One region of the Holzapfeliella sp. JNUCC 72 genome, then DNA from elsewhere that is predicted to be linked to it. Evidence: riboswitches for the same ligand, from Rfam matches in the RefSeq annotation. Region 1 holds a riboswitch; each other region holds the start of a gene.

Region 1 (5,197 bases):
AGCAACCACGTATCAGATTTAAGATTACCGGCCAATACTAATTGATCTGTTTTTATTTTTTCAGTAACAATCAAATTATGATGAACAGGTTTTTCGACGATACCAAAAGCCAAGCGATGATTTAACACATCATCTAAAATTTCTTTAGAATTATGTACTTCAGTAGCTAGATTATACTCGTTATAAATAGCAGAAGGTAATTGAGATAATAACTGAGGGACGAAGGTATGCGCGCTAGTTTGCGAACACGCGAATAATAAATCATATTTTTTGGGATTATCACTAATATCGGTTTGAATAGTTTGCCATTCTTTCAAAATTTTTGTGGTGCTTTGATATAGTCTGGTGGCATTAGGTGTTGGCTCTAGTTTAGCTTTACCATTTCTAATGAATAATTGTGTGTTTAGTCTTTCTTCTAGTTGTTTAACGTGTAATGAGAGGCTAGGTTGAGAAGAAAAAAGTTGTTCAGCTGCTTTTGAAAATGACAAGGTTTCATATACAGCAACAAAGGTATGCAGTAATTTGAACATAAAGAGTCCTTTCTTTTTGTTATTAAGGTTATTAATAGTATATATAGTTATTATCTATTAAACAAATATTAACATTAATGATGTGATATAGTTATGCCTGTATTGAAGGAGAGGAAAACATGAAAATCAAAAAATCTTTTTTACCAGGTATTGCAGTGACATTACTTGTCTCTGTTGTTGCTAAATATTTAGCAATTTATTTACCTTTTATTGGAGCAGAATCTTTGGCCATGTTGATGGGGATTTTGTTAGGTAATACTGTTTTAACACAGTCTAAGCTAAATTCAGGTGTTAAATGGTCAGAAAAATATCCCATTGAAATTGGAATTGCACTACTAGGGTTAACAGTAACGCTTAAAACTATAGAGTCTTTAGGGATTAATGGTATTTTATTTATTGTGTTGCAGATGTTGTTGACTATCATTGTGGCAATAGTGTTAGGGAAAAGAGTCTTTAAGGTATCAAAAAAATCATCGCTTTTAATGGCGGCAGGTAATGCTGTGTGTGGATCAAGTGCAATTGCGGCTGTATCGCCAGAAATCAAAGCAAATGATGATGAAAGACGAACTGCAGTAGCAACAGTTAGTTTAGTTGGAATTGTCTTATTAATTATTCTGCCAATTGTCGGTCCTGTTGTACTCGGTAAGCAAGACTTACTTTTAGGTGCATTAATAGGTGGGACTCTTCAATCTGTAGGACAAGTTGTGGGGACAGCGTCTTTAATTAATCAAGACGTGACAACATATGCAACACTATTTAAAATGTTGCGAGTGATTTTATTATCGGTAGTGGTTATCAGTTTTGCAAGAATGGCTCAGGGAAAAAGTCAAAAAACTGCCCAACCTAAAAAATCAGTTAGCCAATACATTAAAGTACCTTGGTTTATTTTGGCATTTATTATTTTTATTTTGATTAATAGTTATGTTAGTTTACCAACGCAGCTAACGCATAGTGCAAAAGAATTAACCAGTTTCTCTGGTGTTATTAATCTTGCTGGTATCGGCTTAAACTTAAAATTGAAAACGATTAAAGATTCCGGTAGTCGATTTTTAGGTTATGGATTATTAATTAGTTTGCTGCAAGTTGTAGGAGCAATTATCTTAATTAAGTTACTATTCTAATTACTTATTATTAGTAAAAAATTAAACAAAAATGAAATGCAAGGTTGAATTACACAAAAAAATAACTTATAGTTAATTTAGTAGAAGAGGTCGCAATTGACAATAGCTAGATAACTCGCTATCACAATAGCATTAGTTACTCTAGTGAGGGGATATTGCCGAAACGTCAAAGAGTTGTGACGATTTGATGTTGGGGTATGGTTGAATAAATCATAAACTGTCATAAGCATAAAACTTATGGAGCGCTATCGACAAATTGACATCTAAGCCAGTTTAGATTCTTTTGTCTGCCTAGACAAAGGAATCTTTTTTTGTCTAATATTTTAAATAGCCACTCTTCTGAATAATAATTTACGGAAATAGGAGACTGTCATGCCAGATTTATCATCAAAATTAAGTGCAACGTATAACGAAAAGTTAGACTTAGTTAATCCATCAGGGATTAGAAGCTTTGATCAAAAAATCTCAGCTATCCAAGATATTGTAAAACTAACAATTGGAGAACCTGATTTAGATACACCCGAACATATTAAAAATGCTGCAGTAGAAAGCATTCAAAATAATGATTCTCACTACTCAGCTCAAACAGGTAAATTAGAGCTTAGAAAAGCAGTTTCTGATTATTTAAAGCGTCAACAAGGTTTAAATTATAATCCAGAAGATGAAATAATCGTGACAATTGGTGCAACAGAAGCAATTTATGCCACTTTTGAAACGATGTTAAATCCAGGTGATAAAGTGATTGTGCCAACACCGACATTTGCACTTTATTTTCCTATTATCGAGTTGCTAGGTGCACATCCAATTATGGTTGACACCTCACAAACAGGCTTTCAATTAACACCTGAAAAATTGGCAGAAGTGATTGAAGAAGAAGGGCCTTCAGTTAAAGCAGTTTTACTTAATTATCCAAGTAATCCAACAGGGGTTGAATACGATAAAGAAACCGTTGAGGCTCTAGCGCAAGTTATTGAACAGCATGATATTTTTGTTGTTACAGATGAAATTTACTGTGAATTAACTTATGATGTTGATCATTTTTCAATTGCTAAGCTATTGCCTCAACAATCCATTTATATTAACGGATTATCTAAATCTCACGCTATGACAGGATATCGAATTGGTTACGTTTGTGGACCGAGAGAATTCATGTCAAAAGTTGCTAAAGTGCATGCTTTCATGGTGACTTCACCATCTAATCCTGCCCAAGTTGCAGCAACAGAAGCGCTTAATAACGGTGATAATGATGCGATTGAAATGCGTAAAATCTATCAAAAGCGTCGTGACTTAATTGTTGATGAATTAACAAGTATGAACTTTGAGATGGCTAAGCCTCATGGTGCGTTTTATCTATTTGCTAAAATTCCAGCATCATGTACACAAGATTCTTACCAGTTCGCACTAGAATTAGCTGAACAAGCAAAAGTTGGTGTCATACCTGGAAGTGCATTTGGTAAAGGTGGACAAGGTTACATTCGTTTTTCATATGCAGCTTCTGAAGCTGATATTCAACTAGCGATGGATCGTATTCGTGATTACCTTAAAACAGTCAGATAATTAGTAATTAAAATCAGGAGGACAATCAATTGACAGACAGAATGATACCAAACGTAATGGGAACTCAACATCCAGATAACGCTAACATTCCGTTCTTTAAAAAGCATCATAATCCATTTGTTTCAGCTTTTGAAGAAATCGATGAAGCTTATGCTAACTTTTCAACTTTAGATGCCGATGAATACATGTGGGACTGGGAAGGAAAGCATGCTGATTCTTCTGTTATTAGCCGTTTGTATACCAAACAATACGACTATTTCAAAAACCATGAACTTGGTGACGATAAATTTTTAACGTTTAGATTACCTAACATTTGGGAAGAAAAAGGTTATAGTTTAATGCAAGCTATGACAACTATGATGCTGGCAGAAGATTTTGCAGACGATTTAAAATTTAAAAAACGTCCGCTATTTGAAGCGGTTCTGCCAATGACGAAAAGTGCAGATCAACTGATTGCTATGGAAGATAAGTTTGCATCACTTGCACAATTCAAGAATAAAGAATTTGAAAATACACATCCTAATAGCGACCAACTCCAAATGATTCCACTATTTGAAAGTTTTGAAGCGCAGCTAGATGCTCCTGAAATTTTAAAAGAATATATGGCGATGTACAAAAAACACTTTAACCGCCCAATTGAGTATTTACGTGTTTTCTTAGCAGGTTCTGATTCTGCGCTTTCAAATGGATTTTTAAACAGTATTATTGGAAACAAGCTAGCATTATCTAGATTAGGTGCATTTTCAAAAGAAAGTGGCGTACCGGTTTATCCAATTGCTGGGGTAGGAAGTACAATCTTTAGAGGGGGACTTTCTCCTCAATCTGTTGATCGTTACCTTGAGGAATTCCCAGGACTTAAAACAGCAACTGTTCAATCGGCCTTTCGTTATGATTATCCAATTGATGAAGTCAAGTCAGCAATCGATAAATTACGTAATGGGTTACGTCAAAGTGAATTTAATATTGTAAATTCAGCTGACGAAGCAATCTTACTTGAAATTGCAGCAAAAACAGCCAAAGAGTACCACCATACACTAGATCCATTGATTAATGACTTGCAATCTGTTTTTGATGCCTTTCCAAAACGTCGTGACCGTCATCAACACGTGGGGATGATTGGTTATTCTCGAGATGTTGATGGTTACAAAATGCCTCGTGCGATTACCTTTACTGGTTCTTTATACTCGGTAGGAATTCCACCAGAAATTATCGGTTCAGGACAAGCATTGAGTAAATTATCAGAAGATGAATGGGCAACTTTACAAAGCTACTATCCAAATATGAAACGTGACTTTGAACATATATTAGGATTTTATAGTCCAGAAGCAATGGCAGTCTTAAAACAAATCAATCCAGAATTTGGTAAGATTGAAGCCGACGTCGCAGATTTAACGAAACGTTTTGACATTGAAGCTGGTCCAAAAACAAAAGAACAAGCTCAACATTCTCAACTAGCAACAGACTTAGTCAGCATTTCAGATAAAGAAGTTCAGACTTTATTGATTGAAAAAATGAGTAAACTAAGAAGATTCTTAGGCTAATAAAAAAGACATTTGCAAAAGCAAATGTCTTTTTTGTTGCGTTATTAAATTAAATAAATTGAATAATTGACATTAAAATTGGAACAACGATGATAAATAAAACGGTACTTGTTGTCACAATATTAGTTGCATATTTAACATCCCCATGAGCTTCATTAGCCAAGATAGGAAGAACAGCAAGCATAGGTGTTGCTGATTGGACAATTAATGTTTGGGAAGCAAGTGTTGGTAAATCAGCCCCCATACCTTTAACAGCTGTTAATACTAAAATCATAACGATAGGCGAGACAATGAATCTACCGACTAAAGCTGCAGTGGTATCACGGTCAAAACTAATACTTTTTAATCCGGCATCAGCTAAAACAATCCCGATGTAAATTAAGGATAAAGGCGTTACTAAGTTACCAACATAAGTTAATGCGGAACTAACAAATGAAACTTTCATAAT
Region 2 (5,197 bases), 490 kb from region 1:
GCGTTTTATATAGCGAACTTGAGGATTATCAGGTGACTTAATCACAACAACATCCCCACGATTAGGTTTTATCATTTTCACAGAAATCGTGTATTGGCCATCATATAATGTTTTTTCCATTGATTGCCCTTTTATAATACCGATATTAATAACCTGGGTAAACAAAAACCAACAAAATCCACCTAAAATTAAAAGTTCAATTACTAATTTAAACAAAAATTTCAAAAATGAATACACAATTTTTCACCTACTTTTTCAAGTATATCCTATCAACTTAATATGAATTTTTCGTGATAAATGCTTAAAAGTTTCATGTGAAACAGCTATTTTCTAAACATTTTATTTGAAATTATTAAGCTGAAATGTTTTTATAGAAGTGAAAAATTAAAGGAGGATTTTATTTATGAGTTTCGATTTATCTACACGTATCACTTTAAATAATGGTACAAGTATTCCTCAAATGGGACTTGGTGTTTGGAAATCTAACAACACTCAAGCAAAAGAAGCAGTTATGCTAGGTTTAAAACATGGTTACGAAATGTTTGATACTGCTAAACAATATGGAAATGAACGCGGTGTTGGTGAAGGTCTTGTTGAAGGACTTAAAGCTGTTGGTAAAACCCGCGAAGACATCTTTTTAACAACTAAAATTTTCGGTGGTGACCAAGGTTACCAAGAAACACTTGACGCAATCGATGGTCAATTAGAACGTCTACAAACTGACTACGTTGATTTACTACTTGTTCACTGGCCTGTAACCGGTAAATACGTGGATACATGGCGTGCAGTTGAAGAAATCTACAAAGCTGGTAAAGCTCGTGCAATTGGTGTCTCAAACTTTGATAACGAACGTATGCAAAACTTACTTGATCACGCTACGATTATTCCAGCTGTTAACCAAATGGAATACAATCCACTAATTCAAGAACGTGACATTTTAGCATTCAACCAACAACATGGTATTCATTTACAAGCTTGGTCACCTCTTGGCGGTGGCGCTGTTCTAACTGATCCTGAACTACAAAAAATTGCTGATAAGTACAACAAAACAATTGCTCAAGTTGTTCTACGTTGGAACTTCCAAAGCGGTATTATCACAATTCCTAAATCTGTTCATGAAGAACGTATCCAACAAAATGCTGACATCTTTGACTTTGAATTATCTGCTCAAGATATGCAAAAATTATACAGCATGAACCAAGAAAAACGTTCACTTTGGTACAACGACTTTTCATGGGAAGGCGGCTCAATCAACGAAGCTGTTGAAGAATGGGGCGACTAAACAAAAAAGACTGACAATTGTCAGTCTTTTTTGTTTACCATTGTTCATGGTTCCACAATCTACCATCAAGTTCCCCTTCTGCTAAATCACGGCGAACTTCTAGTTGATGTTGAAATTGATTGAGATAACTCAACAATGCACGTTTTTCATAATTATTTTCGTTCTTTGATGCCTCTTCAATAATGGCCTTCATCCAATCATTCTTCATTGTCCTTCACCTCATCTAGTGCATCTCTTAGATCTTTGTAATCAGTCAATTGTTCATCTATCGTATCAACAACAGCCTGCAATTGAATATTGTCGTTTAAGTTACTATTTTGTCTAATTTTGTTAAGCAAAAATTGACCCTTATCCACAAAACTTGGTTTAATCAATTCCACGTGAATTAAGTAATCAACTAACAATTGGTAGTGTTGTTGTTCATTTAAATAAGCAAACTGATACACAATAAATGGGGTTAGGTAATTAAATCCTAATTCATTTGCAAAAACTTGATAAGGTCTTAAAATCTCATTTAAACTAAATTGTGATTTTTGTCCGGGTTGAAAATCTTTTTGAGGTTGTCCTGTATTGATAACTAAAGATAAACTTTTTCGTTTAAGCTGATTCAATTTTGTTAGCTCATTTATAAATCGATTAGTAAAAATGTCATCTTGCCATTTTTTAAGTGAGTAAGGTGCTGAGTACCAATACAAAGGAAATTGAAAAATAACATGGTCTGCAGCTAAAATATTTTCTTGGTGTTGTTTCCTATTAAATTGTTGGTTTTGCATAATTTGCTCATCTAAAACTGTTACCTCGACTTCAGCGTCTGCTAAAGCGAGCGTTGATTTAAAAAATTGTTGCGTAACAGAATTATTAACATCTGGATGAGAAACAAAAATATGGACTTTCATTGGCTTCCTCCTGGTTTTCGTTGACAATATTCTATTCTAAGGGTATCATATGTAAGTAATTTAATAAGAAATGCAATAGAGGTTGCGATAATCACTATTTAGTTGCGAGTGTGTAGTTCACAAAGACCAGCTAAGGCAGGATTTTATCGCCGAAGAAGACTTGTTGCCTACACAATAATTCTTCTGGGTCTAGTTGGCAAACAACTAGAACTGTCTCAGTTATCTGAGGAGTGCTATTATGTTATTTAATAATCAGTAATTTATTTCATAATGCCTCAAAACCTTTATTTTTTAAAGGTTTTTTTTATTGTGTTAAATCAAAAACATGAAGGAGTAATTTTATGAAAACTTTGAAAGTTAACCCGCTTTTAACTTTCTTTTCAGCTATTATCATGCTTGTTGGATTAGCTAATTTATCCACTAACCAAGTACACGCTGAAGAAAGTGATACATTACGTGTCGGAATGGAGGCTAACTATCCGCCTTACAACTGGACACAACAAGATGATTCCAATGGGGCCGTTAAAATTGACGGAGAATCATTATATGCTAATGGTTATGATGTTCAAATGGCTAAAAAAATTGCCGCTGGACTTGGCAAAAAAAATGTTGTTGTTGCTAAAACACAATGGGATGGACTACTTCCTTCTCTAACTTCTGGCAAAATCGATATGATTATCGCCGGTATGTCACCAACACCCGAACGCCGTCAAGCTATTGACTTTACAAACGCCTACTATACTTCAAATATTGTAATGGTCGTAAATAGTACTGGAAAATACGCCAATGCAACTAGCTTAGCTGACTTCAATGGTGCAAAAATAACTGGACAACTTGGCACTTTCCACTATGACGCTATTAACCAAATCAAAGGTGCCATCAAAGAACCTGCTATGAAAGACTTTTCAGCAATGCGTGTGTCTCTTGAATCAAAAACTATCGATGGTTACGTTTCTGAAAAGCCGGAAGGCATTAGCGTTTCAAGTGCTAATCCAAATCTTAAAATGATTGAATTCAAAAGAGGACAAGGTTTCCATTTAGATCCTTCAGAAACACAAAGTGCAATTGGATTACGTAAAGGTGATTCAAATCTTGAAAAAGTTAACGAAATTCTAGCAACTATTCCCGAAGATGAACGTGATAAAATGATGACAACAGCCGTTCACAGTCAGCCAAAACCTGCGACTGAAGGTAATTGGTTCATCAATATTTGGCAACAATATGGTGCTATGTTACTTCGTGGTACTGCTATGACAGTTTTCATTTCATTAATCGGAACTATCGTCGGTTTCTTCATTGGTTTGTTAGTTGGAATTATCAGAACGATTCCACTTGCTAAATCGCGTGGTAAACGTTGGACGACTAGAGTTGCTAGTTTCCTGGCTTCTGTTTATATCGAACTGTTCCGTGGAACACCGATGATTGTGCAAGCTGCTGTATTCTACTACGGTGCTGCTCAAATGTTTGGGCTTAACTTAGACCGTACTTTAGCTGCTTTAATTGTTGTTTCAATTAACACAGGGGCTTACCTTTCTGAAATCATCCGTAGTGGGATTATTTCAACTGACGAAGGACAATTTGAAGCTGCAAGTGCTTTAGGAATGAATCACTTCCAACGAATGAGAAAAATCATTCTCCCTCAAGCTGTTCGTAACAGTTTACCTTCTGTTGCTAACGAATTCATCGTTAACATCAAAGATACTTCCGTCTTGAGCATCATCTCAGTTTCTGAACTATTCTTCACAGGTTCAACAATTGCTGGACAAAACTTCCAGTTCTTCCACACTTACCTAACAATTACATTTATTTACTTAGTTCTAACCTTTACAATTACACGTATCTTCAGACTTATCGAAAAGAAATTAAATGGTCCTAAAGATTACAATTTAATGGCTAATCAAGAACAAGTGACTTCTAATTCAAGAGAGGTGAAAAACTAATGGCTAACCAAGACTCAATTATTAGTGTTCGTAACTTAGAGAAAAAATTTGGAAATCATCTTGTTTTAAAAGATATTTCACTAGATGTTACACCGGGTGAAGTTGTAACCATTATTGGTTCTTCCGGTTCTGGTAAATCAACTTTACTAAGATGTTTAAACTTGCTTGAAGATCCAACTAATGGCGAAATTAACTTCAAAGGTGAAAACATTTTAGGTAACGGTTTTGAAATTACCAAGTACCGTTCCAAAGTCGGCATGGTTTTTCAATCCTTTAACTTATTCAACAACTTAGACGTTCTTGAAAACTGTATTGTAGGCCAAACGACTGTTCTTGGCCGTTCACGACAAGAAGCTGAAGAAATGGCTATGGAACAACTTAAAAAAGTTGGTATGGATCCTTACATCAAGGCAAAACCTGCTCAACTTTCAGGTGGACAAAAACAACGTGTTGCGATTGCTCGTGCCGTTTCAATGTCACCAGATGTCCTATTGTTCGATGAACCTACCAGTGCGCTTGACCCTGAAATGGTTGAAGACGTGCTTGCTTCTATGAAAGCATTAGCACATACTGGTTTGACTATGATTTTAGTTACTCATGAAATGGCTTTTGCCCGTGATGTTTCTGACCACATTGTTTTCATGGATAAAGGTGTTGTTGCTGAAGAAGGCACACCAGAAGAAATCTTCAATAATCCAAAAGAAGACCGTACAAAAGAGTTCTTAAAACGCTACTTGAATCAATAAAAAAACACCGCTTTAAGCGGTGTTTTTTTATTACTCTAAAATTAAGTTTGTGACTTCCATCACTCTTGTTCTAAATGGAAAGTCTTCTGATAACATTTCAGGTAAAATATTTTCAAAGAAATACTGCACACTATATAAGTGATTAAATTTCTTGATGCTTTGCAAACTTTCACGATAAATTTCCATGAAAACTTCTTGTGGATTGCCTTTTTGAATTTCACCAAATGCTTCATACAATAAGTCCATTTTATCTGAGATTGATAAAATCTGACCTTCTAGCGTATCATCTTTCCCCTCAGATAATCGTCTACGGTAGCGTTCTTGTAATTCTTT
Region 3 (5,197 bases), 330 kb from region 1:
CCTTTACCAACACGAACGCCTTCAATCACAACGGCATTAGCCCCAATCACAACATCATCTTCAATCACAACCGGTGTTGCTGATGCTGGCTCAATGACACCCGCTAAAACTGTTCCGGCACCAATGTGAGCATTCTTACCAACAGTTGCACGCCCACCTAGGATTACTCCCATATCAATCATTGTACCTTCTCCAATTTCAGCACCAATGTTGATTAAAGCGCCCATCATAATAACAGCGTTATCTCCAATGTAAACCTGGTCACGAATGATAGCACCTGGTTCAATACGCGCATTAACTTTCTTCATATCTAATAGTGGAACCGCTGAATTTCTCATATGGTTTTCAATTTCGTATTCTGTAATTAAAGATTGATTATCAGCTAAGACTTGTTCAACATCAGCCCAGTTACCAAATAGTGTCCCTGTTTTTGATTCTACAAAAGCTTTAATTGTATTTGGAAAATTAATCTCACTTAATTGTCCCTTGATATAAACCTTAACAGGTGTTTGTTTTTCGGCATTTCCAATAAAGTTAATAATTTCTTGTGCGCTTTTTCTTTCCATTATATAGTCTCCTTTTTGATAATTAATATAAACTGTTTTCTAATTTGATTAAGTCTTGGTAACTTTGTCTTTTAATTGCTAAGTCATCTTTTCCGTTTTCAACAAAAACAACTGCGGGTTTTAAATTACGATTATAATTTGACGCCATTGAGTAACCATAAGCACCCGTATTAAGCATTGCAACAATATCGCCCGGTTGTGTTTTTGGAAAAGCTGCTTTTTGAATCAAAATGTCTCCTGATTCGCAATATTTACCTGCCACACGGACATTTTCTACTGGTTCTTGATCCATTTTATTAGCAATTGCAGCTTCATATTCTGCTTGGTAAAGTGCTGGTCGAACATTATCTCCCATACCACCATCAACACTCACATAAGCAGATTTTCCTGGGATTTCTTTACGAGAACCGATTGTATATAAGTTATAACCTGCAGGTCCTACAATCGATCTTCCAGGTTCTATCCAAATCGCTGGCATTTTTAAACCAAAATCTGCTGTTTTTTCTTTGATTTTTTTGATGATTGCATCAACAAATACCTCAGGTGCTAGCGGTTTATCATCATTTGTGTAAGCAATTCCAAAACCACCACCAACGTTAATCACATCTGGTTGATAACTATATTTTTGATACCAATCATTGGCTAAATCAATCAGCTTTTCAGCTGCCATTTCAAACCCATTAACTTCAAATATTTGTGATCCAATATGTGAATGGAATCCTTTCATAGTCAAGTTAGGATTGTTTAAAACCGTTGTCAAAGCTTCTTCAGCTTGACCAGAATTTAAATCAAAGCCAAATTTACTGTCTTCTTGACCAGTTTGAATATAGTCATGTGTATGTGCTGATATTCCGGGTGTGATTCTCAACATCACATCAGCTTGTTGCTGGGTATCAATCAAGTAAGACGATAGCAATTCAATCTCATGAAAGTTATCAAGGACGATAACACCTACACCCGCATCGACAGCCATTTTGATTTCATCAAATGATTTATTATTGCCATGAAAACTAATTTTTGATAAATCAAATCCAGCTTGTTGCGCGGTGAATAATTCGCCACCAGATACTACATCCAGATGTAGATTTTCTTTTTGCATCAATTCATATAAGGCTAAACATGAAAATGCCTTGCTAGCATAACTAATTTCATATTCAACATCGTTTTGCTCAAAAACAGATTTGAATCCTGCAATTTGTTGTTTGATTTTTGAAATATCATAAACAACTAATGGCGTCTGATATTTTTGAACCAAATCAACAGTATCGATTCCGCCTATTTCTAAATGATGATTCGCATTTGTGACTAAATTAAAATTATGTTCCATAACGAAAATTCCTCCAAGACTATATAAAAAGGGTTCTTCTGCTATCTAAAATAACAAAAGAACCCTTTGAAAGTTTCACATTCATCATGATTGTTCGTTTGTCGATAGCTCTCCGCAATTACTGCGACAGTCCATGACTTGTTCAATCATGTCCCAGCCGATACTTATCTGCTTAAGTACTAGCTTCGGCAACTTCCCCTTTCAAAATAACATAATTGTCTTAACAGAAGACTAGTTATTTCTAATAATGTTAGCTGCAACCTCTTCGATGTGATTAAAATATTATAATAAAACCAATCAAAAGTCAAACCATTAGGTTAATTATTTTTTAAAAATTTTTTTATTTTTATTTATTTCCATATATTGACCTTTAAAACGACATGTATTAGTCGGATTTGGGTGTTGAAATTTAAAACAGGCATGTTAAATTTAATTTACTTATCATTTGAAAAGAAAGCTAAAGGGGAATTTTTATGAAAGTAGTTAAATTTGGCGGAAGCTCGCTAGCTTCAGGACAACAGTTTGAGAAAGTTATTAATATTTTAAAACAAGATTCAAGTCGCAAAGTTGTTGTGACTTCAGCCCCAGGAAAAAGAAGTGCTTCTGATACGAAAGTTACAGATTTATTAATCAAATACGCTACACTTACAATCGAAAACAAGCCTACTGAATCAATCACCGAACAGCTATTCAACCGATATGTTGAAATCGCAAACCACTTTGATTTAGAAGAAGAAGAATTGCAAAGCATTAAAGATAAAATCGAAAAATTAAAGTATGAAAAATTCGAAAACAACGCCTATCTAATGGCTTGTTTTAAAGCTCATGGTGAACGATTAAACGCAAAGCTAATGACATTGATTTTAAACCATCTAGGGCTTAAAGCTCGATTTCTAGATCCGGAAAAATTTGGATTTTATGTTAGTGATTCAGCTAATAACGCACAAGTTTTAGATGAAACTTACGACAACATTAAATCAATTGATGTTGGTGATGAGCTTTTAATTGTACCTGGATTCTTTGGCATCACTAAAGACAATAAAATCGCCACTTTTTCACGTGGTGGCTCAGATATTACAGGTGCTATCTTGTCAAAAGGCTTCAATGCCAGCTGCTATGAAAATTTCACAGATGTTGATGCAATTTATGCAGCAAACCCTAATACTGTCAAAAATCCATATGCCATTAATAAAATGACTTATCGTGAATTACGTGAACTCTCTTACGCTGGATTTTCAGTATTCCATGATGAAGCCATTATTCCAGCAATTGAAGCTGAAATTACTATTAACGTTAAAAACACTAACCATCCTGATTTACCGGGCACACTTATCGTACCTGAAAATGATTTTGAGCCAGAACATTTAATAACAGGTGTGGCCAGCTCTGATCGTTTTGCTGCTTTATATCTCCACCGTTATCTACTTAATAAAGAGGTTGGCTTCACATTAAAATTGCTAGAGATTTTATATCGCTATAATGTTTCTTATGAGCATATGCCTTCAGGTATCGATGATTTGACAATTATCTTTGATAAAAGCCAACTTACAGACCTTAAAATCAAACAACTTTGTCAAGAGATTAAAAACACTCTTCAACCAGACGAAATGCAATGGATTAATGATTACGCCATTATCATGGTTGTTGGTGAAGGTATGAAAGATAATATTGGTGTCTTAGATCGTGTCATTTCGCCACTGGCTCAAAATAATATTGGCATTCATATGATTAATCAAGGTGCCTCAAGAATTTCTGTAATGCTTGGGACTAGACAAGCCGATGCTGATTTAGCAATAGACTATATTTATCATAATTTTTTTAGTTAGGAGTTTAACAATGATTACATTACAAAAAGTTCACGGTTCATCTAACCAGTTTTTTATTTTAGACTTAGATCAACTTTCATTTAATCCCTCAGATGACCAAATCATCGCACTTACACAGCAACTAACAGAATCTTTTTTGGAGGGGGCCGATGGTCTATTAGTCGTCTCAAAATCTCAAAATACCGATTGTTTAGGCAAAATGCGCGTCATTAATGCCGATGGTAGCGAGGCATCTATGTGTGGCAATGGATTGCGTACGGTGGCGCGTTATTTAGCCGAAAAATATCAAGAATCTGAATTCAAAGTCGAAACAGCTAATGCAAATTTAACTGTTAAAAAACAAGACAGCCTGGCTCAAAACGTTCCTGCGTTTGGTGTGGAAATCTCACCTGTCCACTTTGATAACCATTACTTCCCTTTTCATAACCTAGGAACAACACAATTACTCAACTCACCCGTTCCAAAATTTAATGATCATTTAAATTTCTATGCTATCGCGGTCCCTAATCCTCACTTAATTAGTTTTGTTCAAACAGATGAAGACTTAAATAACACACTTGAAACATTAGGGGAAAAACTCAATCAAAAGAATGATTATTTCCCTGATGGTGTTAATGTCAATTTTGGAAAAATACTATCAGATAATACGCTTTTTGTTCGTACATTTGAGCGCGGTGTTGGCTTCACAAATGCTTGTGGTACTGGAATGTCTGCGACTTCTCTTGCTTATGTTTTACATAAAGGTATCGATTCTTTTCCTTCAGATGAAATAACCGTTTATAATCCAGGTGGTGTCGTTAAAACGATTGTTCACAAAGAATCTAATAATGACTTTTGGATAGAGTTAATCGGCAACGCCACTCACACTCATAACATCACAATATCTGAAGATGATTTATTCAATCGTCAATTCAATCACGCCACTGTTAGTGAAACAGGAGAACAGAAAAGCTATCTAAAATTTATTGAACAAATAAAAAAACAAGCAGACTAATCTGCTTGTTTTTTTTGTGGGTATATTTTCGAGAATACAATTGGATCAACAATTGTTGTAATAACAGCCGCTAGAATAAAAGCACCTGCTTGCTTTGCATCAATAATATTTGCACTTTGACCTAGGGTAACATTAGGTACAATCAACGTAATAGTTGTTGTTGTCAACATCATGCCTGAAAGTGCTTGTCTGAATGAGTATTTTTGCATCAAAATTGGTACGACTAGAAGTCTTGTCAACATAAACCCAAAGAAGAAAATAGGAATCAACATCAGCGTATTAGGATCACTCACTAAACTTTTTAAGTCTAATTTTAATCCAGTTGAAATGAAAAATATTGGAATAAAGAATCCATATCCAATTGAGGTTAATTTTTGCTTTGTTTCTTCGCTTGGATTAAGTGATTTCATGACCAACCCTGCTAAGAAACACCCTAAAATATTTTCAACACCTGTTTTTTCAGCAACTGTAACTAATACAATAA

Evidence for each region. A riboswitch is a leader RNA that binds a small molecule or an ion and turns the genes downstream of it on or off. The one in region 1 is predicted to bind lysine.
Region 2: another riboswitch for lysine. It lies ahead of JNUCC72_RS05475 (ABC transporter permease subunit); the one in region 1 lies ahead of JNUCC72_RS02000 (aminotransferase class I/II-fold pyridoxal phosphate-dependent enzyme).
Region 3: another riboswitch for lysine. It lies ahead of lysA (diaminopimelate decarboxylase); the one in region 1 lies ahead of JNUCC72_RS02000 (aminotransferase class I/II-fold pyridoxal phosphate-dependent enzyme).

The regions. Positions count from the first base shown of each region.
Region 1 is NZ_CM132220.1:416,062-421,258, forward strand. Features, by position in the region: gene JNUCC72_RS01990 (LysR family transcriptional regulator) at 1-530, opposite strand, end outside; gene JNUCC72_RS01995 (YeiH family protein) at 650-1,651, shown strand; lysine riboswitch at 1,728-1,907, shown strand; gene JNUCC72_RS02000 (aminotransferase class I/II-fold pyridoxal phosphate-dependent enzyme) at 2,024-3,208, shown strand; gene ppcA (phosphoenolpyruvate carboxylase) at 3,265-4,749, shown strand; gene JNUCC72_RS02010 (AEC family transporter) at 4,799-5,197, opposite strand, start outside.
Region 2 is NZ_CM132220.1:1,106,235-1,111,431, forward strand. Features, by position in the region: gene lepB (signal peptidase I) at 1-237, opposite strand, end outside; gene JNUCC72_RS05460 (aldo/keto reductase) at 404-1,282, shown strand; gene JNUCC72_RS05465 (hypothetical protein) at 1,317-1,490, opposite strand; gene JNUCC72_RS05470 (NAD(P)H-dependent oxidoreductase) at 1,480-2,178, opposite strand; lysine riboswitch at 2,247-2,422, shown strand; gene JNUCC72_RS05475 (ABC transporter permease subunit) at 2,571-4,118, shown strand; gene JNUCC72_RS05480 (amino acid ABC transporter ATP-binding protein) at 4,118-4,864, shown strand; gene JNUCC72_RS05485 (YfbR-like 5'-deoxynucleotidase) at 4,895-5,197, opposite strand, start outside.
Region 3 is NZ_CM132220.1:748,268-753,464, forward strand. Features, by position in the region: gene dapD (2,3,4,5-tetrahydropyridine-2,6-dicarboxylate N-acetyltransferase) at 1-566, opposite strand, end outside; gene lysA (diaminopimelate decarboxylase) at 589-1,893, opposite strand; lysine riboswitch at 1,991-2,166, opposite strand; gene JNUCC72_RS03675 (aspartate kinase) at 2,367-3,719, shown strand; gene dapF (diaminopimelate epimerase) at 3,730-4,713, shown strand; gene JNUCC72_RS03685 (cation:proton antiporter) at 4,710-5,197, opposite strand, start outside.